Regions from separate parts of the Sporosarcina sp. USHLN248 genome, predicted to be linked through region 3. Evidence: riboswitches for the same ligand, from Rfam matches in the RefSeq annotation. Region 3 holds a riboswitch; each other region holds the start of a gene.
The links. A riboswitch is a leader RNA that binds a small molecule or an ion and turns the genes downstream of it on or off. The one in region 3 is predicted to bind S-adenosylmethionine.

Region 1 (5,438 bases), on a different contig from region 3:
CAATTGCCCATTCTTCATATAGTCATCTTTCATTCGCATGAACGTCGCATCATGATCCGTTTTCGAATAGCTGTTTCTTCTGCCGAATATCTCGAAATCCTTCTGGTACTTCAGTTTTCGCACGATGAAATCGATGAGTTTTTTGCGTGCCTGCTTTGGAAATTTCCGTTCACTTCTCAATACTTTTCGCTCTTTTGAGTCAAAAGTTTCTTCAATTTTTTGATCATACTCAGAAATCACTTCGTCCACTTTTTGAACCAATTGAGCGAGTTCTTCCGGTGATAATTCTTCTCCGCTTTCCCGTTCGATTTCTGGCATAATTTCTTTTTCAAGTAGTTCATTATAAAGCTGATTGGACTTTTCAACTAAACTCTGGTGAAATTTATCGACAGATTTCTTCCATACGAACGTAAATTTATTCGCATTCGCTTCGATTTTAGTGCCGTCAATAAAAATCGCTTCTTGATCAATCCTATTTTCTTGCACAAGCTGGCAACGGAATTGGACAAAACATTGGCGAATGAGATCCTTCACTTCTGATTGGACACGGAATCGATTGATTGTGCGGTAGCTAGGTTCATGCCCTTGAGCCAGCCACATCATTCGGATACTGTCTTTCAATAGGGCTTCAATTTTACGCCCTGAAAAGGCAGATTGCGTGTAGCCGCATAAAATAATTTTAAGCATCATGCGTGGGTGGTAGGCAGGACAACCCTCATTTCGAAGAAATGGTTCGAATGCTTCAGAAGGGATACTTTCAACCAAATGATGGATATGGAAGGCGATATCATTTTTTTGTAATTTCACTTCTAAATCTAAAGGCAAAACGAGTTGATTCATGTTATAATCTTTAAACATAAGGATCCTTCTTTCTGATAAGGTTTTGTGTAGTGACTTTATTTTATCAGAAGTGGGTCCTTATTTTTATTCAAATATTAATCAAAGCCGGTGAACTTTTACTCGTCGTAAAAGTTCACCGGCTTTTTCAATTAGAGGTGGGTTTTGTCCCAGCCTCTTCGTATAATTAATCTACAGTGTAGTTCTTATGGGAAACAACGGTTAAATTGGAAGCTACGCCAATTCGGTCGGCGTCATCTTCTGAAATCTTTACAATGACCGAGTTCTCGAGTATTTTATGAATCGTTCCATTTACTCTATGGTCATTGCGGACGAAGGAAATCTCTTCGTCGATATGACGCGCAGCGACAAAATCTGAAACAGGTTTTTCCTTACGTGAAAAAGTCAATCGAATCACTCCTACCGTTCATTCTCATCATCTTTCAAAATGAAAAAAATGCTTAGGCCTGTCCTAAGCAATCAAAAGCATGATGGAAAACAACTGGTTGTAACCGATCCCTATCAAGTTGTCTATTGATAGTATACCACAAATTGTCGAACTTCGCTGAAAGTAGAATTGCAACATAAGTTTCAGAAAAATAATAAGAATCTCTTGACTTTTAAAATTGGTCCTCCTATACTGTACAACAAGATGAAAAACTGAATCACCCATACTCTTATCAAGAGCGGCGGAGGGACTAGGCCCTGCGATGCCCGGCAACCAGCAAGTGACGAACTTGCAAAGGTGCTACTTCCTACAGATTCGTGCAAACGGTCTGAAAGATAAGGGGAGGAATAAGCGAAAGCGTAACCCTCTTCTTAGCGAAAGGGGTTATTTTTTTATTCCAAAAACCCCCAACGCCTCCGCATTGCACATTATTTGTTGCATTTTCATCTTACACTAATACTTTGGAGGTAATACACATGACTGCAAACAACTCTCTTCAACCGGAAACACTTCTTCTACATGGCGGCCAAAAGCCAGATCCAATTACAGGATCAAGAGCCGTACCAATCCATCGGACGACTTCGTTCGTTTTCCGCGATACTGAACATGCACAAAACTTATTTGGCCTGCAAGAAGCGGGCAATATTTACACTCGAATCACGAATCCGACTGTAGCGGTATTTGAAGAACGCATTGCGCTACTTGAAGGAGGTACAGCTGCGGTCGCACTATCTTCTGGCATGGCGGCAATCGCGTTTTCGATTTTAAACATTGCGGGCGCTGGCGATGAAATCGTAGCGGCAAGCAATCTATACGGCGGAACATATAATTTATTCGCAGTGACGCTGCCGCGCTATGGCATCAATGTGAAGTTCGTCGACGCTACGAATCCTGAAAACTTTAAAGCCGCAATTACAGATAAGACAAAGGCTTTATTTGCTGAAACAATCGGAAATCCAAGCTTACACGTTTTAGATATCGAAGCGGTGGCGGAGATTGCTCATGCGCATGATATACCGTTGCTCATTGATAATACTTTTGCTTCACCTTATGGCTGCAATCCGATTGAATTCGGGGCCGATGTAGTGATCCATTCCGCCACAAAATGGATTGGCGGTCACGGCACGACAATTGGCGGCATCGTAGTCGATGCGGGCAAATTTGATTGGACGAAAGGGAAATTCCCTTTGTTTACAGAGCCGGACGAAACATATCATGGTCTTCGCTATGGCGTCGACACGGCGGCAGCAGCTTTTGCTATGAAGCTTCGCGTCCAATTATTGCGTGATTTTGGTCCTTGCTTGGACCCAGATAGCGCGTTCAATTTCCTCCAAGGTTTGGAGACACTTCATCTCCGAGTGGTGAGACATAATGAAAATGCTCAGAAAGTTGCCGCTTTCCTACAGTCCCATCCATCTGTTGAGTGGGTAACTTACACAGGTTTGGAAGACCACCCTTCACATGAGCATGCTAAGAAGTATTTGAAAAACGGCTTCGGTTCCATTATTGTTTTCGGCATTAAAGGTGGACGTGAAGCGGGGCGTAAGGTGATTGACAATATCGAGATTTGGTCGCATGTCGCCAACGTCGGTGATGCCAAGTCATTGATCATTCACCCTGCATCCACTACACATCAGCAATTGTCTGCTGAAGACTTGGAAAACTCCGGTGTAACCGAAGAGTTGATTCGCTTGTCTGTCGGTCTCGAGTCGCCTGAAGATATCATTGCAGACTTGCAACAAGCGATTGAAAAAGCAGCGCCGGTTACAGTTCAATAGGTTCATAAGTAGTTGCAGGGGACAGTCCAATGCTTCGCTTATGATGCAATAGCATCTTGTTTAGAATTGCAACATAGTGAACTAAAGTAAATGCCCCCTGCGCTTTTGAAAGGAGGTGGATGGAATGCCGTCATTCAAAGCAGCGATCTTAGGTTTTGGCACTGTCGGTGAAGGTGTGTATAGAATTTTACAAGAGAAGCGTGAAGAAATAAGAGAAAATACAGGTTTCACGGTTGATGTCGTCACCATCCTTGTGAAAGATAAGACGAAAAAACGCAAGCCGATTAGTGGTGTGAAAATTACCGATAATATTCGAGATATCTTAGACGATCCGGAAATAGACGTTGTGTTCGAAGCAATTGTCGGGGAAGAGCCTGCTTACACATATTTATCAGATGCGATAGAAAAAGGCTGCCATATTATAACGGCCAATAAAAAAATGTTTGCTAAACACGGTCCAGCTCTATTGAAACATGCAGAGTTCCGTAATGTGCAAGTTGGTTTTGAAGCGACAACGGCAGGCGGTGTCCCGGTCATTCGGACGGTTAGCAATCTATTGGCCGGTGACCGCATAAAACGGATTCAAGGAATCTTAAATGGTACTTCGAATTTCATTTTGACGAAAATGCGTGAAGAGGGATCGCCATTTAAAAAAGCGCTATTGGATGCTCAGAAAAACGGCTTTGCGGAAGCGGATCCATCCGATGATGTGGACGGCACAGATGCATTCCGTAAGCTGATGATCCTAAGCTCTCTATCTTTCGGTCAACAACCAGATTGGGAAGACGTCCCGGTGGTAGGGATCGAGCATATTCAACCAATTGATGTGATAGATGCTTCAAAAGGCGATCTTCGATATCGTCACGTTGCAGATATATGGATAGATGACAACGACAAGCTGTTAGGTACGGTAGGACCTGTCTTAATTGGAGCGAATCATCCGCTTTTCAGTATAGACGGTGTCGACAATGCAATCATTATAGAAACAGAATATCTTGGACAGCTGACTTTAGTCGGTCCTGGCGCCGGCATGTATCCTACAGGCAGCGCAATGGTTGCTGATTTGCTTCATATCATTCGCCAGCAAGAAGTGGTGATGGTGACAAATTAATCAAAAGGAGGAGGGGATAGTACCCCGTCCTCCTTTTTACATGAGTTCAATTGTCTCTTATGCTTTTTTCTTTGGCCTTTCGCCTTGCAATGCTTTGATCAAAGAAATGATCATGAGCAACATGATGAAAGAGAATGGCAAAGCAGCAATAATGATCGTATTTTGCAATGCTGTTAGTCCATTCACAGACAGCAAGATGACTGCAATGGCTGATTGGATGACACCCCATGTGATTTTTACGCTATTTGATGGTGTCAATGAACCATACGTTGACTGCATGCCTAATACAAATGTCGCCGAGTCTGCGGATGTTATGAAAAAGCATGCAATTAACAGAACTGCGAAAAGAGAAACGATAAATGATATTGGCATTGTATGGAACATCTCAAAGATCGTCAATTCGGTAGATGCTTTTGCTAAGTCCGCAAGTCCTTCTTTTTGAGCGTTAATGGCAGTCGTTCCGAATGCGGAAAACCAGATGGCACTTAAAAGAGTTGGTGCTAACATGACAACGGCCATAAATTCCCGAATTGTTCTGCCCTTCGAAACGCGAGCAATGAACATACTGACGAATGGCGCCCATGAAATCCACCAAGCCCAATAGAAAATCGTCCACGTATCCATCCACTCGCGATGCGAAGCATTTAAAGGAGCTGTACGGAAACTCATTGATACTAAATTGGATAGATAGCCGCCAAGAGAGTCAGTAAAAATATTAAAAATGAGCAATGTTGGACCAAGGATCAAGACAAACCCTAATAATGCAAGCGCGAGTATTAAGTTTGCGTTTGATAAATATTTGATTCCTTTACTGAGCCCCGACCATGCAGACATGATGAACAGAACAGTCACAACAGCGATGATAATCAGTTGTGTAGTGAAGCCAATTGTAAAGCCGAAAAGATAATTCAGCCCTGCGTTAATTTGAACAGCACCGAAGCCGAGAGAAGTGGCAACGCCAAAAGCTGTTGCAAAAACGGCAAGTACATCGATGAGGACGCCCCAAGGCCCCTTCATTTTTTTACCGAAAATCGGCTTCAATGTTGCTGAAATTAACCCCGGTTCTCCTTTACGGAATTGGAAATACGCAAGCGACAAAGCGACAATACCGTACATGGCCCATACATGAAAGCCCCAATGGAAAAAGGAATACCGCATCGCTTCTTTAAAAGCGGCATCTGTATTAGGTTCTTCTGTTGCGGGATTGATCGCGTAGTGAGATAGCGGTTCAGCAGCCCCATAAAAGACTAGACCAATTCCCATT
Region 2 (5,438 bases), on a different contig from region 3:
CAAGCGGAGTATCGTACATTTTGAGAGCCGCCTCAAGGTCCGGGATCAGCCCTTCCTTCGTTCCTTCTACTATGTAATAGGAGAGGCGTTCTGGCACTGTTTTCGGTATATCATCCTCCGTCTTCTCTTTCTTTTTATCCCGATAAAAATCCGTAAAGTCAGATAGTGTTTGGTCAGTCGTAGAGAATAACAAATCATTTGCGAGCTTTATTTCATTTTCTGGAATGGAAGCATAGCGTTCTAACTTTTCCGTGTTGACAATGGCATAATCGAGCCCGGCTTGTGTGCAGTGGTATAAATAAACGGCATTCAGCACTTCGCGACCGACAGGCGGCAGCCCGAATGAAACGTTGCTGACACCTAAAGTTGTTAATGACCTTGGCATTTTCTCTTTGATCAAACGGATGCCTTCAATCGTTTCAACTGCAGATCCGATATATTGCTCGTCGCCAGTTCCGACAGGGAATACTAACGGATCAAAAATGATGTCTTCGGGTGCAATCCCCCATTTATTAACGAGCAAATCGTAGGAGCGCTCTGCGACTTCAAGCTTTCTCTCACGTGTTACAGCCATGCCTGTTTCGTCGATTGTCCCGACGACAACAGCGGCGCCAAATCTTTTCACAAGAGGGAGGACTGCATCGAATCGTTCTTCGCCATCCTCCAAGTTGATGGAGTTAATAATTGCTTTTCCTTGCGAATATTTCAATGCTTCTTCAATTACTTGCTCATCTGTCGAATCGATGACGAGCGGCACTTTCACTTTTTTTACGACCTGCTGCATGAAATTTTTCATATCGCTTAATTCATCTCGGTCAGGATTCGCCAAGCAAATATCCAACACGTGGGCGCCGCCACGCACTTGAGCACGTGCAATTTCAGAAGCTTCTTCGAATTTCTCTTCGACGATTAGCCGCTTGAATTTGCGGGAACCAATAACATTCGTCCGTTCGCCTATAAGCAATGGCCGCATTGACGAATCGTAAAGAAGAGGCTCGATGCCTGATACGGCATGCGGTCTGTTCTCAACAGGCTTTTGACGAGGAGGCAAGCCATCGACAGCCTCTTTGATCGCCCGAATGTGCGCAGGTGTCGTGCCGCAGCATCCGCCAACCATGTTCAGCCAGCCTTTTTCGGCAAAACCTAAAAGCTTTTGAGATAAAGACTCGGGAGATTCATGGTAATGACCTTCTTCATCGGGCAAGCCGGCATTCGGATAGCAAGTGACATAGCTCGCTGCCAAATCTGAAAGGGAGCGAAGGTGATCGGTCATGAATTCAGGGCCAGTCGCACAATTCAATCCAACTGACAATGGTTTAATATGCTCGATGGAAATATAGAATGCTTCAATGCTTTGCCCTGCCAAAGTCGTTCCCATCGGTTCGATCGTCCCTGAAATCATCACGGGCAATTCGATGCCAGTCTCCATGAATGCTCGTTTAATGCCAATCGTTCCAGCTTTGACGTTCAGCATGTCTTGACTCGTTTCCATAAGGAGCAAATCAGCACCGCCTTCGATCAGAGCTTTCGCTTGCACATAAAAGTTTTCCGAAAGCTTGTCAAATGTCGTACCGCCGGTGACGGACAATGTTTTAGTCGTAGGTCCGATCGCTCCTGCGACAAATCTTGGACGTTCCGGGGTGGAATAATCCTTCGCGCATGCTTTTGCAATTTCGACCGCTTTTTTGTTAATTTCATGTGATAGGTGGCCGAGGCTGAATTCATCCAATACGAGGGGGGTTCCCCCGAATGTATTTGTGCTAATAATATCTGCACCGGCTTCCAAATAAGCACGGTGGATTTTGTCTAAAATGTCAGGTCTCAGTACATTTAAATATTCATTGCAGCCTTCGTATTCTTCGCCCCCAAAATCTTCGGCAGATAAGTTTTCGGCTTGCAACATTGTGCCCATCGCCCCATCTATGATGAGGATTCTCTTTTCAAGATGCTGTTCAATAAGATGTTTCGGCATGGACAAACTCCCTCTCCTTCTTCCCATCCAATAGTTGGATATGTTTTATTAACTCCAATGACATATCGTATCGGAGAAATGGTGTAATGATATAGATGCCATTGAAAAGCTTCGCCGCTGTATCGATCAATTCCTTTGAGATAGCAATACCTTCCGCTGTAGCCCGTTCGCGGTCATCTCCACAATCGCGCATCCGTGCAAGTACATCTTCAGACAGCTTAATACCAGGTACTTCATGATGCAGGAATTCGGCATTCCGAATATTCGTCAACGGCATAATGCCTATGAAAATCGGTGTATCCAAATGCTTTGTCGCTTCATATATTTCCTCGATTTTCTCTTTCGTATAAACAGGTTGTGTAATGAAATAATCCGCCCCACACTCAATTTTCTTTTCCAATCGCTTAACGGCACGATCCAATACTCGGACATTAGGATTGAAGGCGGCGGCTACTGAAAATTTCGCTTTTTTGCGGAGCGGTTTCCCGGAGAAGGAAATGCCTACGTTCAACTGCTTAATGAGTTGAATTAATTCCAAGCTCGATACGTCGTAGACGCTCGCTGCTCCCGGAAAATCGCCGACCTTCGTAGGATCGCCAGTAACTGCCAAAATATCGTGGATACCAAGTGTATCAAGCCCCATTAAGTGTGATTGCAAGCCAATTAGATTATGATCGCGGCAAGTTAGATGCACTAGTGGTCGTATAGCATGCTGTTGTTTCAATATAGAGCCCATCGCCATATTGCTAATCCGTGGCGAGGCTAAAGAATTGTCTGCCATCGTTACAGCGTCAACTCCTGCGTTATGAAGCTGTTTCGCCCCTTCAATATAAGCTTCCGTTTCTAAATGGCGAGGCGTATCCAGTTCGACGATGACTGTCCGTTCTCTTTTTGCCTTTTCATGAATGGGTTCGAATAATGCAGGTTCAGCATCGCGTATTACAATCGGTTTTTGGGATTTAACTTCTTTCTTTGTAACCGGCTTTAAGCCGGCTAATTGTTTTTTAACAGCTGCAATATGTTTAGGTGTCGTGCCACAGCAGCCGCCGATCAGACGAACCCCTTCATCGCGCAGTAAAGCGGCTGCTTTTCCGAAGTAATCAGCTTCAGATGAGTAGACGATTCGCCCATCTTCCACATCAAGCAAACTGGCATTCGGAGCTGCGGAGAGCAGAAGTCCATCCGTGAGATTCACTTTTTCAAATGCTTGGATTGTATGGTAAGGACCTAACCGACAGTTGACTCCGACGACATCAGCCCCTAAATCGGAAAGCCTATGCAATGCTTCGTTCAGCACCAAGCCATTTTGGAGTATTCCCGGTTCCTCCATGGAAACTTGGGCGATGATAGGCACATCTGTTAATTTCTTGAGTGCCTCGACAACTGTCGTCAGCTCTTCAAAATCATAGTACGTTTCAAGCAATAAACCGTCAGGATCTCCGGACAATAAAGCATCAGCCTGTTCATGGACAATATGGAGAACTTCTTGCAAAGAGGCATCGCTTTTACGGATTCCACGTAATCCGCCGATTGTCCCTAAAACGTATTGTCCTCTGCGTGCGGCTGCCCGCTTGGCAATGTCCATTGCAGCTGTATTGAATTCCTTCACACGATTCTGCATGCTGTAGCGAGATAATTTCAATGCGTTGGCGCCATATGTATTGGTTTGAATGATGTCCGCACCTGCAGCGATATATTCCTCATGGATTTTTTCAATCACTTCTGGTTTTTCTACATTTAGCTCTTCGTAGCAAAAGTCGATTCCGTATGAGTAAAGCAATGTTCCCATCGCACCGTCCGCCGTCAAAATATCTGTCTTCAATCTTTCAAGTAATGTCATGTTTTCCACCCTTTCTTTGCATATTGTTCAATCAAGGAATAGATGAAAATAATTATTTTTGATTCAGCACGTTATGAATATCCGCAGAATAATGGATATTATGCTTGCGAAGGAGAGTGGTCATTTGCTGAAATAAAAATAAAAAGCCTTCTGAAAATAAGAAGGCTTCGAATATGCGAATAAAGATCGCTCCTTCTCATCTATCAGGCAAGTATGCCTGCTGGAATTAGCACCTGACCAATAATGGCTGGTTGCTGAAGCTTCGACGGGCCAGTCCCTCAGCTTCTCTTGATAAGAATAGATATGCAGTTATTAGAATAATTTAAAGTATCATACCCTTTATTGTTTCATACGTCAATAGCTGAATTATGATAGAATGGGCGTACGAATAGATAATAGTAGGTGAAAACGTTGAGGATTTTCAAATTTTCCGTTCCAATTGCGCTTTTGGTTGCTGGGATTGCATGGGTTATGCTCAGTAAAAGCTTTCAGGAAGTTCCGGGTATGCATCGTGTTTGGATTACGATTGGAGCAGCAGTCCTGAGCGGGGTACTTGCCCATTTTTTATTTCCTAAGAGCGAAGATAAATAACGTTGAAAAATCGATAGCGAAAATAGCTGTCGATTTTTTATTGTACTATTTGAGTTAACTTAAAATATTTTTGGGTTGACACAAATGGTGTCAGCTATTATTCTATTAACAGAAAACAAAAGGGGTGTATATTGAATGACTACGACAACTGTGAAAACGAAAAGTTCTATGAGTGCACTGAGCCTTGTCTATTGCGGAATGTTTGCAGCACTTATGATGATCGGAGCGAATATTACAACGTTTGTGCCGTTCTTAGTAGTTGGTGGGGTGCCGATTACGTTGCAAACGTTTTTCTCTATTTTGGCAGGTTTGATTTTAGGAAGCCGTTTAGGTGCAATATCGATGACGGTATATATGGCATTAGGGCTTGTAGGGGCACCGGTATTTACAAAATTTCAAGGCGGATTTGGGTATATTTTAAGTCCTACTTTTGGTTTTGTTTTGTCGTTTATTCTCCTTGCATACGTAGCGGGATTGATCGTTGAAAGGTATGGGAGCTTGAAGAGCTATATCGTTGCTGCGTTAGTCGGGATGAGCATCAATTATTTATTCGGCACGAATTGGATGTATTTTTCGTACAAGTTTTGGGCAGCTGCACCGGATGCATTCAGTTATGCAGTTGCATGGGCGTGGATGGTTCCTCCGTTGCCGAAAGACATCCTCTTATCGGTTTTGGCAGGCATTTTCAGCCACAGGATGTATAAAGTGCTGAAAGTGAGGCGATCGCATTGAGGGGACTCGACTTTAATGCCATAGCGGATCGTGTGCTGTCAGGCGAGGACATTACGGATGAAGAAGCGATGGCCATTTTGGACTGCCCTAATGAGGAGCTGCTTCTGTTGTTGAATGCTTCATATAAAATCCGGAGTTTTTATTATGGGAATAAAGTAAAGTTGAATATGATCATCAATACGAAATCAGGTTTATGTCCGGAAAACTGTGGATATTGTGCCCAATCGATTGTTTCAAAAGCGCCAATTGAAAAGTATGCGATGATGAAGCAGGAAGAAATCGTCGCAGGTGCTGAACGAGCGG
Region 3 (5,438 bases):
CACACATATATATAGTTGGGGAAGACCTAATGTGTGGAAAGGTGAGTGAAAATGGATAACAATTTTGAAAATGTTGATCAAAATAAGAAACAAGAACAATTGGACGAATATCGTGTAGTAAACGCAGGAAACCCAATGACGACAAATGCATCAAGAAAAGTTTCGGATGATGAGAGGATTTTAACGGCCGGTAAACGGGGACCTGGATTGTTGGAGGATGTTTATTATTTTGAGAAAATGACATCTTTTGTCCGTGAAGAAATACCGGAAAGAAAGGTCCATGCAAGAGGATATGGGGCTTATGGAGAATTTGAATGCTATCAGTCAATGAAACAGTATACGAAGGCAGGATTTCTGCAGGAGGCTGGCAAAAAAACACCTTTGATCGTCCGATTCTCTACGGTACAGGGAAGTAAAGGTTCAAAGGATACAGCACGGGATTTGCGTTGCTTAGGTGTTAAGTTTTATACAGAAGAAGGAAATTATGATATGACGATGATTTCGTTCCCTGTTTTAATTAACCAGGATGCGATGAAATTTCCTGACGTTATGCATGCCTATCAACCAGAACCGAGAACGGGTATGCCACAAGCATCGGGTGCGCATGATACCTTCTGGGATTACGTTGCGAATAACCCCGAAGCACTTCATATGACGTTATGGGTTATGTCAGATCGCGGCATTATTAGAAGTTATCGGATGATGGAATCCTGGTCTGTTAATACGTACCTATTTGTCAATGATCAAGGGGTCGCGACATTTGTAAGATTTGTTTGGAAACCTGTACTTGGGTCGCATTCTTTGCTTATGGATGAGGCGCAGAAAATCGGCGGCATCGATCCCGATTATCATCGTCGGGATTTAAGAGAGGCGATCGATCGAGGCGCTTTTGCAGAATATGAATTAGGTGTTCAGTTAATTCCGATGGAAGATGAATTTAAATATGATTTTGATATTCTGGATTCTACAAAATTTTGGCCTGAAGAGCTTATCCCTGTCCAAATCATCGGCAAGATGACGTTAAATCGGAATGTGGATAATGAGTTTGCAGAGCTTGAACAAGTAGCATTCAACCCAGCAAATGTCGTTCCTGGAATTGACTTTTCAAATGATCCTGTTTTACAGGGAAGGTTAATTGCTTACCGGAGTGCACAATATCATCGTTTGGGAAGTAAAAACTATGAGGATTTACCAGTTAACCGACCTGTTTGTCCATTCCATAATAATCAGCGAAAAGGATACATGAGGTATCGGATTGATGTTGATGAAACGAGTTACCATAGAAACTCCTTAGAAAACAATACACCGTATACAACCCCGCCTGAACAAGAGGGATATGAGCATTACCCTATGAAAGTGGAGGGGCGTGTCACACGGGAGCGCAGTGAAAAATTCGATGACTATTTTACACAGCCAAGGATTTTCTGGAATAGTTTAACGCCTATTGAAAAGCAGCATATGATCGAAGCGCTTAGCTATCAAATCGGAAGTTGTAGAAGCAAATCAGTCCGCCAGCAAAGTGCCGATATTTTAGTGAATGTCGATAAAGAGTTGGCCAATATTGTTGCGGATAATGTTGGCGTAGAGCGACCAAATGGAACGCATGTACCGGTTTCAACAAGATACCCTTCTTTAAGTCAGGCAAGCACACCAAAGTATGCATATTCGTTAAAAGTCGGTGTATTGATTGGCGATGGATTTAACGCGAATGAAGTGAGAGCAACTCTTAATACATTGCAGCAGTACGGCGTTTTCGTTGAAATTGTCAGCGAAAAATTAGGCACAGTTACTGGTTCAGATGGTACTGTAATGGAAGTTACCAATACATTTTTAACGACAAGTCCTTATTTGTTGGATGCGCTCTATGTAGTAGGAGGAGAGTCAGACAACGAAATGAAATTTATGCAAGACATTATGGAATTTGTAAGAGTTGCCTATACACATTATAAGCCGATTGGTATCGCTGCATCGGGGCGTTCATATTTACAAACAACAGATAGAAACAATTTGGATGGCGTCGTATTTGCAGAAAACAATCCGAACTTTGCAAATGAATTTGTCAATGCAATTGCCCATCAACGATTTTGGGATCGAACGTAAAGAAAAAAACACACATGGATTGATAGGATCACCATGTGTGTTTTTATATTATTCAGCGATAGGTCCGCCTTTTTGGACGAAATCATCGGAAACGTACTTAAATTTCTTGAAGTTTTCACGGAAAAGGTGAGCGAGTTCTTTTGCTTTTTTGTCATAAGCTGCTGGATCGCTCCAAGCGTTGCGAGGGTTCAGAACTTCGCTTGGAACGCCTTCAATTGCTTTCGGCATAGCAAGGCCAAAAATTTCATTTACTTCGAATTCAATATCGTTCAATTGTCCGGCGATTGCAGCATTTACCATTGTACGAGTATGTTTGAGCTCCATACGCTTACCTACGCCATATTCGCCGCCAGTCCAGCCAGTGTTGACAAGGAACACTTGTGCATTATGCTCGTCAATTTTTTGCCCTAACATTTCTGCGTATACTGTCGCAGGCAACGGCAGGAACGGAGAACCGAAGCAAGTTGAGAAGGTTGCTTCAGGAGCAGTAATCCCACGTTCAGTGCCGGCTAATTTCGAAGTGAAGCCGCTAAGGAAATGATACATCGCTTGCTCTTTCGTCAATTTAGAAATTGGGGGCAACACGCCGAATGCATCAGCAGTTAAAAACACAATTGTTTTCGGATGGCCAGCCATTGACGGCTTTGCAATGTTTTCGATATTATGGATTGGATAAGCAGCACGCGTGTTTTCAGTTAATGAATTATCATCATAATCAGGAACTCGTGTTTTGTCATCCAAAACTACGTTTTCAAGCACAGAGCCAAAACGGATTGCACCGAAAATTTCTGGTTCTTTTTCTTTTGATAAGTTGATGCATTTCGCATAGCAGCCGCCTTCGATGTTAAAGACGCCGTTATCGGACCAGCCATGCTCATCATCGCCAATCAATTTGCGTTTCGCGTCTGCAGAAAGCGTCGTTTTGCCTGTACCGGATAGTCCGAAGAATAGTGCGACATCGCCTTCTTCTCCTACGTTAGCGGAACAGTGCATCGGCAGGATGCCGTGCTCAGGCAGCAAGTAGTTCATTACTGAGAAAATCGATTTTTTCATTTCTCCAGCATATTCAGTTCCGCCGATTAGCACGATGCGTTTTTCGAGAGAAACGATAATAAATGTTTCGGATTCAGTGCCGTCGACTGCTGGGTCTGCTTTAAAAGTAGGAGCCGATAAGATTGTAAATTGTGCCTCATGTGTAGTAAGCTCTTCTTCAGTCGGGCGGATGAATAAGTTATGGACAAATAAGTTTTGCCATGCAAATTCATTGACGACTTGAATGGAAAGCTGCGATTCTTTATCCGCACCTGCATATCCTTTGAAAACGAATAATTCGTCTTTCGCTTTCAAGTGGTTGATAACTTTTGTATATAATGAATCAAAAATTTCTTGAGAAATCGGCCGGTTCACTTTGCCCCAATCGATTTTGTCTTTTGAAGAAGGTTCCTCAACAATGAATTTATCCTTAGGGGAGCGCCCTGTATACTTGCCGGTTTCAGCAGATAGCGCACCATCCGCAGAGAGCTTTGCTTCTCCTCTTGAAGTAGCTTTCTCGATCAGCTCTGCCACTGAAGGCTGGATATTGACATTAGCTCCTGAAAGCAATTCATTTAGTCCATTTTCGATCTTCGCAGAAATCATATGTTTTGTACCGTCCTTTGCGTATTAATCCCATATAAATGGGTATCATTACATTCCGTAAATAGTATAACACATTAAGAATAATAATCTATACTAATTCAAAACTCAAGCAGTTAAGCTCAAAAAGATTTGACAAAGTGAAAACTTTTTCGTAGCATGGTTACATGAACGGATACTCTTATCCCGAGCTGGCGGAGGGACAGGCCCTATGAAGCCCGGCAACCTGCGTAGTGCAAGCTACGAGAAGGTGCCAAACCTGAGGCAAGGTTTTACACCTTGGACGATAAGAGTGAAAGGTGCTGCATTTGAAATCATGCCTTTCCTCATGTGCTTTTACGTGAGCGAAGGGCTTTTTTATCTTCATTAAGATAGAGATCCATCTTTGAAGCGTTGAGATACATTTCACTTTTTAGCGAGAGTTCCTATACTCGACAAATGAAGATAAGCCTCCGGCGGTTGTCATGAATTTTGCATTGCGCATTCAGGCGCATGCAAAACGATGATGCGACTATGCCAAGGCCCAATTGATTTTATCAAGCCCTTAATCCTTGTGTATGTTGACGTCGACTCTCTTCAGGCGTGGAACTATCTGGGAAAAATAGAGTACCGTATCAATATTTGCAAGCCGTTAAGGAGGAAATTATAATGACAAACCGCCGACTGTTTACTTCAGAATCAGTAACGGAAGGACATCCAGACAAAATGTGCGACCAAATTTCGGATGCCATTTTGGACGCTATTTTAGAAGAAGATCCGAATGCACGAGTCGCATGCGAGACGACAATTACGACAGGATTAGTGCTTGTGATCGGAGAAATCACAACAACGACTTATGTCGATATTCCAAAAGTTGTTCGGGATACTGTGAAAGAAATCGGCTATACTCGCGCCAAGTTCGGATTCGATTGGGAGACATCTTCCGTTTTAACTTCGATCGACGAACAATCGCCTGATATTGCTGCGAGCGTTGACCAAGCATTAGAAGCACGTGAAGGAACGATGACGGACGAAGAATTGGAAGCAATCGGAGCGGGCGACCAAGGATTAATGTTTGGGTATGCTTGCAATGAAACACCAGAACTGATGCCGATGCCAATTAGTTTGTCCCATAAGCTGTCACGCAGACTAGCGGAAGTGAGAAAAAATGATACACTTCCTTATTTGCGTCCGGATGGTAAAACGCAAGTGACAGTTGAGTATGATGACAACAATCGTCCAATACGGATTGATACAATCGTCATTTCTACACAGCATCATCCTGATACGACACTTGAACAAATCCAGCAAGACATTAAAGAGCATGTCATTTATCCAGTCGTACCGAAAGAATTATTGGATGAAGATACAAAATACTTCATCAACCCTTCAGGTCGTTTCGTTATCGGCGGTCCGCAAGGAGATGCCGGATTAACAGGACGTAAAATCATCGTTGACACTTACGGTGGATATGCTCGCCACGGCGGCGGAGCCTTCTCCGGAAAAGACGCGACGAAAGTTGACCGTTCCGCTTCCTACGCAGCGCGTTATGTAGCGAAAAACATTGTTGCTGCTGGACTTGCAGAGCGTTGCGAAGTGCAGTTGGCGTATGCGATCGGCGTTGCGAAACCTGTCTCTATTTCGATTGATACATTTGGAACAGGAAAAGTTGAGGAAAGCAAATTGGTTGAGCTTGTGCGCGAACTATTCGATTTACGCCCTGC
Region 4 (5,438 bases), on a different contig from region 3:
CTGATATTGGTGTGAAAACTTCTTTAGTAAAAACAAATAGTACAGGGGCTAAAAAATGAGTTTAAATTCCCAAAAACTTTTAAAGTACGTGTTTTTTTTCTCTTTGACAATAACAATAGCAGTCGTAGCGTACAATATATATAAAATAGATGAAAATGATGCGATTCGCTCAAAGATTAAACAAGAAGTTCAACAGAATGAATATGTTGATTTTGGTAAAGCAGTGAATGGCGATTGGGATAATATAATCTTAGTTTTCCCGTATACGGAAAAAGCTAAAATAAAGAAGGAATATGGAATTGATGTAAATCGAATCAACGACTTTTCAGTAGCATATCGAGAAGATCGTGTGCTTATTCTATTTTGTAAAGGAGAAAGCATTCAAAACTATGTTTATTGGGTTGGCAGTTTTTCATCAAGTGAAGATGAAAAATTATATGATTCCTTTCAGATTAAAAGAAAAGACGCCAAATTTAAAACAGATAAAAGTTCCAATAAAGGCATACCTTTAAATCTAATCCATGTAAGAGAATAATTGTTAGGATAAACATACTAAAATTAGTAGTACAAACTACTCAGAATCAGTGGGACGCTCTTCAATGACCGCATGCAATTATTGCGTACTATAGAAAAATAAAAAACGATGGAATGCCGCAACAGACATCCCATCGTTTTTATCCAAATACTTTTAGTCCTACCGCTCCTCCGATAATAAGCAGCAAAAATACAATCCTTTTCCATCCGGCAGATTCCTTAAAAAACAAAATGCCCATAAGCACTGCGCCTGCAGCTCCTAATCCAGTCCAAATCGCGTATGCTGTTCCCATCGGAATTTCGCGCATCGCCAAAGACAAAAAGAAGAAACCGGCGGAAAACGTGCAGATGATTGAAAGAAGCCAAACATAGTTCTTTTTCTGCAAATAAAGATTAATGCTCATCACGCCAAATATTTCTCCAAAACTGGCCAAAACTAAATATACCCATGCCACTTCAATCGCCCCCTTCATCTACAGGATCGACTGTCGTCATTTTAATACCAATTACACCGATTATAATGATACCGATAAATAATATTTTAATAAAAGAAAACTCCGCTCCGAAAAATAAAAAGTCTATCAGTACAATTGCAGCGGCGCCAGATCCAGTAAAAACAGCATATACCGTTCCAGAAGGCAATTTTTCACATGCTTTAATAATCGAATAAAAACTAATAATGATTGCAATGATTGTTCCTGCCCATTCTAACGGTGTCTCCGAATAACGCAGACCGATCACCCAGAACACTTCAACGACCGCTGCCAATAAAACATAAAGCCAAGCCATTCCATGACCTCCAAATCGTATCAAAATTGCATACCTACAGTATAGCAGAAACCTATAAAGAGATTTCTGAAAGAAGGCTTGCTAAATTTTCGAATATATGATAACTTTGGATAAATCAAAAATGCATAGCTTCATTCTTATCAAGAGAGACGGAGGGATTGGCCCGTAGAAGTCTCAGCAACCAGCCCGTATTGGTATGGTGCTAATTCCAAAAGGCAGATTCTGTCTTGAAGATAAGAAGATTGAATTCAACGACGATCACGCGTGTTGAGGCCCTCTTCTATCTTGGAAGGGGGCTTTTTATATGCAGCGAAAGGATGGGTTTCATTGACGAAAAGAAGTATACATACGAACTTAGTGCAATTGGGCAATCGAAGCGACAAAAAAACAGGTGCGGTCAATCCGCCAATCTATTTATCTACCGCATACAAACATGATGGTTTAGGACTTTCCACCGGCTATGACTATACTCGGACAAAAAATCCAACACGGACCATTTTAGAGGATGGCATCGCCCAATTGGAATCTGGTGATCAAGGCTATGCGTGCAGCTCAGGAATGGCTGCCATCCAATTAGTGCTTTCCCTATTTGCATCAGGCGACGAGCTGATTGCCCCCGATGATATTTACGGCGGCACATATCGGCTTTTCGAACAATATGCCACAAATTATAATATCCGTACCTCCTATGCTTCTTTCAAAACCGTAGAAGAAGTTGAACAACAAATTACGGAACAGACAAAAGCACTTTTCATTGAGACGCCAACGAACCCTTTAATGATAAAAATAAACATTGCATCATATGCTGAACTTGCGAAAAAACACGGACTTTACCTCATTGTCGACAATACATTTTTAACACCCTATTATCAGCGTCCTATTGAATTGGGAGCAGACATCGTCATCCATAGCGCCACTAAATATATCGGGGGCCATAATGATGTGTTGGCAGGATTAGTCGTTGCGAAAGGAGAAGCATTATGCGCGCAATTATTTGAACAACATAACGCCATCGGTGCAACCCTCTCTCCGTTCGATGCATTTTTAGTCATTCGCGGATTAAAAACATTACATGTGCGAATGAGACAGCATGATGCGAACGCAAAGGAAATTGCTGCCTATTTGGAAACTCATCCGCTTGTTACGGATGTGCTATATGCAGGTGTCGGAGGCATGCTGTCATTCCGGCTAAAAGAAAGCAGCTATGTCGACCCTTTCTTGAAAAACTTGAACTTAATTACGTTTGCAGAAAGTTTAGGAGGCGTGGAAAGCTTTATCACCTATCCGACAACGCAAACACACGCGGATATCCCCGTAGAAGAACGCGTGAAACGCGGTGTTGATGACCGTCTTCTACGCTTCTCTGTAGGGCTTGAAGAAGCGGAAGATCTGATCGAAGATTTGCACCAAGCGATCGACGCAGCTTATCAAGCAACGGAAACGGCAGTTCCCCGCTAAGGGTTCATTTAATTATGAAAGAGAGTGATTGCAATGACAGTAAAAGCGGAATCAGAAATTCAAGAAGCACTTCGTTTATTGAAAAGTAAAAAATGGGTTGATTTGACGCATACTTTCGGTCCGAATTCACCGCATTTTTTCATGTTCGATGACGCAGAATTTAAAACGCTGTTCACACATGACGATGGCTTTTTCGCACAAAACTTTTCGTTTTCTGGACAATACGGAACACATATTGATGCGCCAATCCATTTTGTGCGCGACACACGCTATTTGGAAGAGCTACAGCTGAAAGAATTAGTATTGCCTTTAGTCGTTATAGACAAATCCGCAGAAGCAGCAGCAAACAATGATTTCACATTATCTGTTCAAGATATTTTGGATTTCGAAGCTGTGCACGGAGAAATAGAAGAAGGCACCTTTGTTGCCCTTCGCACGGATTGGAGCAAAAGATGGCCCGACCACGAAGCATTTAATAACAAAGATGCCGATGGAAACAATCACATTCCCGGATGGGGTCCAGAAGCACTCAAATTACTATTCGAACATAGGAAAATCAAAGCTATCGGACACGAAACGTTCGATACCGACTCTGCAATTGATTTCCGCAAAAACGGTAAACTGATCGGTGAATATTATGTATTGGAGCAAGACACATACCAAATTGAACTAATGACGAATTTACATCTATTGCCAGCTAAAGGAGCAATCATCTTTAATATTGTTCCGAAGCCAGAAAAAGCATCGGGCTTCCCGGTTAGATCGTTTGCTATCCTTCCATAAAAAAGCCCGGTGCCCAGACTGTAGCCAAAGTGTTTTTTCACTTTGGCTACAGTCTTTTTAAGGTTCGTAGTCATGTGAGAGGAATTTGCCCAGCTTGGCTTGAGAACGCTTGCCACGTGGAAGACAATATAGGTGCGCGACGTCCGTAGTGCCTTAATTTCCGCAAAATGCGCGTAAATACAACAAATCGAACCCTTCGCCGCTCGATTGACTGCATGACTCGCCTCGTGCAGGCTCACACGAGGCCGAGCGATGACCCGAATAGAACGTAATGTTCATGAGGGAAGGAACAAAGGAGGCAACCTAAGCTCGTTGCTCCTGCAGCAACGGTTGCATGACCAGCGTCCTACTGGCCTCAACTTAGTATGCGAACGTTTGTCAACAAGCTGAGCCCGGTGCCTCTGGGCTTTTTCCATATCAATCGACAGAAAAACACATAAACCTCTTTAAAAACCATTAACTCACTCTATGCATAGATAAAGCTCTCCAACAACGCATAATCCTGCTAAAGCCACATAACTTCAATACTTCCATTGCTATTATACAGTTATTTCATAAATCGAAACTTCATAAAATCGAAATAAATTCCTGTTGATTCCTGTAGAATAAGTTCGAACCATCTTTTCCGATATATTACAAAAAAGTGATTGACAACTTTGAGTGTTATGATTAGGATTGTATATAATTATCAGACTAATCATAGAATAATTGATTACCGCTCTTCTTTTTTTGCTACTAACACGAATGGAGGGTCTCTATGAATCAACCCGTCTTGAATGTCCAAGCGTTAAAAACGTATTTTTACTTGGAACAAGATTTGATCGCAAAAGCGGTTGACGGCGTCTCTTTTTCAGTTTATCCGGGAGAAACTGTTGCAATCGTTGGAGAATCAGGCAGTGGAAAAAGCATTACCGCCCTTTCAATTATGCAGCTTATTAATAAACCCGGACGCATCGTAGAAGGAACTATTCAAATGAATGACCGCAACTTGCTTGAATTAAAGGCTAAACAAATGACTTCGGTCCGCGGCAACCAAATTGGCATGATTTTTCAAGAACCGATGACAGCCTTAAATCCTGTCTTCACCATTGGTAATCAACTAATTGAAATGATCCGTAAGCATAAGAAAGTATCCAAAAATATCGCCAAGCAAAAGGCGATTGAATTGTTAAAGATTGTTGGCATTCCCCGCCCCGCTGAAATCATCAAGGAATACCCCCACCAACTTTCCGGGGGAATGCGACAACGTGTTATGATCGCCATGGCAATCTCATGTGAACCTCAACTCATCATCGCAGACGAACCTACCACAGCATTAGACGTAACGATCCAAGCTCAAATCTTAGACTTATTAATCGAAATGCAAAAGCGCTACAATATGGCACTTCTTCTCATTACACACGACTTAGGTGTTGTTTATGAATATACTGATCGGGTCATCGTCATGTACGGTGGACAAATCGTTGAACAAGCCCCGACGAAGCAACTGTTAAAATTGACAAAGCATCCTTATACACAAGGTTTGTTGAGCAGTTTGCCAAATTTGGAGGAAGATGTAGATCGTTTAGGAACGATTAAAGGAACCGTTCCGCCCGCCTACAATTTCCCTGTCGGCTGCCGATTCTCTACCCGTTGCCCGTATGCGATGGAAAAATGCAGTCAGTCCAACCCCGAACTGTTTCAATACGACATAGATCACTACGTACGCTGCTTCCTATACGACGTTGGAGGTGAAGCGAAATGACGATGGTCCAAACAACAGCGATTGAGAAAAAAACCGGCGATGAACTCGTCGTCATTCGGGATGTAAAAAAATATTTTCCAATAAAAGGCGGCGTTTTGCGGCGTACGATTGGACAACTTAAAGCAGTTGA

Region 1: another riboswitch for S-adenosylmethionine. It lies ahead of WFH04_RS16355 (O-acetylhomoserine aminocarboxypropyltransferase/cysteine synthase family protein); the one in region 3 lies ahead of metK (methionine adenosyltransferase).
Region 2: another riboswitch for S-adenosylmethionine. It lies ahead of WFH04_RS06000 (bifunctional homocysteine S-methyltransferase/methylenetetrahydrofolate reductase); the one in region 3 lies ahead of metK (methionine adenosyltransferase).
Region 4: another riboswitch for S-adenosylmethionine. It lies ahead of WFH04_RS13490 (methionine biosynthesis PLP-dependent protein); the one in region 3 lies ahead of metK (methionine adenosyltransferase).

What each region holds. Positions count from the first base shown of each region.
Region 1 is NZ_JBBCZC010000053.1:15,646-21,083, reverse strand. It holds partial or broken gene WFH04_RS16365 (transposase) at 1-858, opposite strand, end outside; gene WFH04_RS16360 (DUF2187 family protein) at 1,025-1,255, opposite strand; SAM riboswitch class I at 1,512-1,627, shown strand; gene WFH04_RS16355 (O-acetylhomoserine aminocarboxypropyltransferase/cysteine synthase family protein) at 1,762-3,063, shown strand; gene WFH04_RS16350 (homoserine dehydrogenase) at 3,188-4,174, shown strand; gene WFH04_RS16345 (glycine betaine uptake BCCT transporter) at 4,232-5,438, opposite strand, start outside.
Region 2 is NZ_JBBCZC010000010.1:63,363-68,800, reverse strand. It holds gene metH (methionine synthase) at 1-1,972, opposite strand, end outside; gene WFH04_RS06000 (bifunctional homocysteine S-methyltransferase/methylenetetrahydrofolate reductase) at 1,953-3,812, opposite strand; SAM riboswitch class I at 4,006-4,110, opposite strand; gene WFH04_RS05995 (hypothetical protein) at 4,224-4,403, shown strand; gene WFH04_RS05990 (biotin transporter BioY) at 4,539-5,135, shown strand; gene bioB (biotin synthase BioB) at 5,132-5,438, shown strand, end outside.
Region 3 is NZ_JBBCZC010000016.1:18,732-24,169, forward strand. It holds gene WFH04_RS08340 (catalase) at 52-2,100, shown strand; gene pckA (phosphoenolpyruvate carboxykinase (ATP)) at 2,149-3,738, opposite strand; SAM riboswitch class I at 3,914-4,028, shown strand; gene metK (methionine adenosyltransferase) at 4,381-5,438, shown strand, end outside.
Region 4 is NZ_JBBCZC010000034.1:13,630-19,067, forward strand. It holds gene WFH04_RS13470 (DUF6973 domain-containing protein) at 1-59, shown strand, start outside; gene WFH04_RS13475 (hypothetical protein) at 56-535, shown strand; gene WFH04_RS13480 (DMT family transporter) at 675-989, opposite strand; gene WFH04_RS13485 (DMT family transporter) at 991-1,323, opposite strand; SAM riboswitch class I at 1,458-1,563, shown strand; gene WFH04_RS13490 (methionine biosynthesis PLP-dependent protein) at 1,651-2,781, shown strand; gene WFH04_RS13495 (cyclase family protein) at 2,815-3,564, shown strand; gene WFH04_RS13500 (ABC transporter ATP-binding protein) at 4,322-5,308, shown strand; gene WFH04_RS13505 (ABC transporter ATP-binding protein) at 5,311-5,438, shown strand, end outside.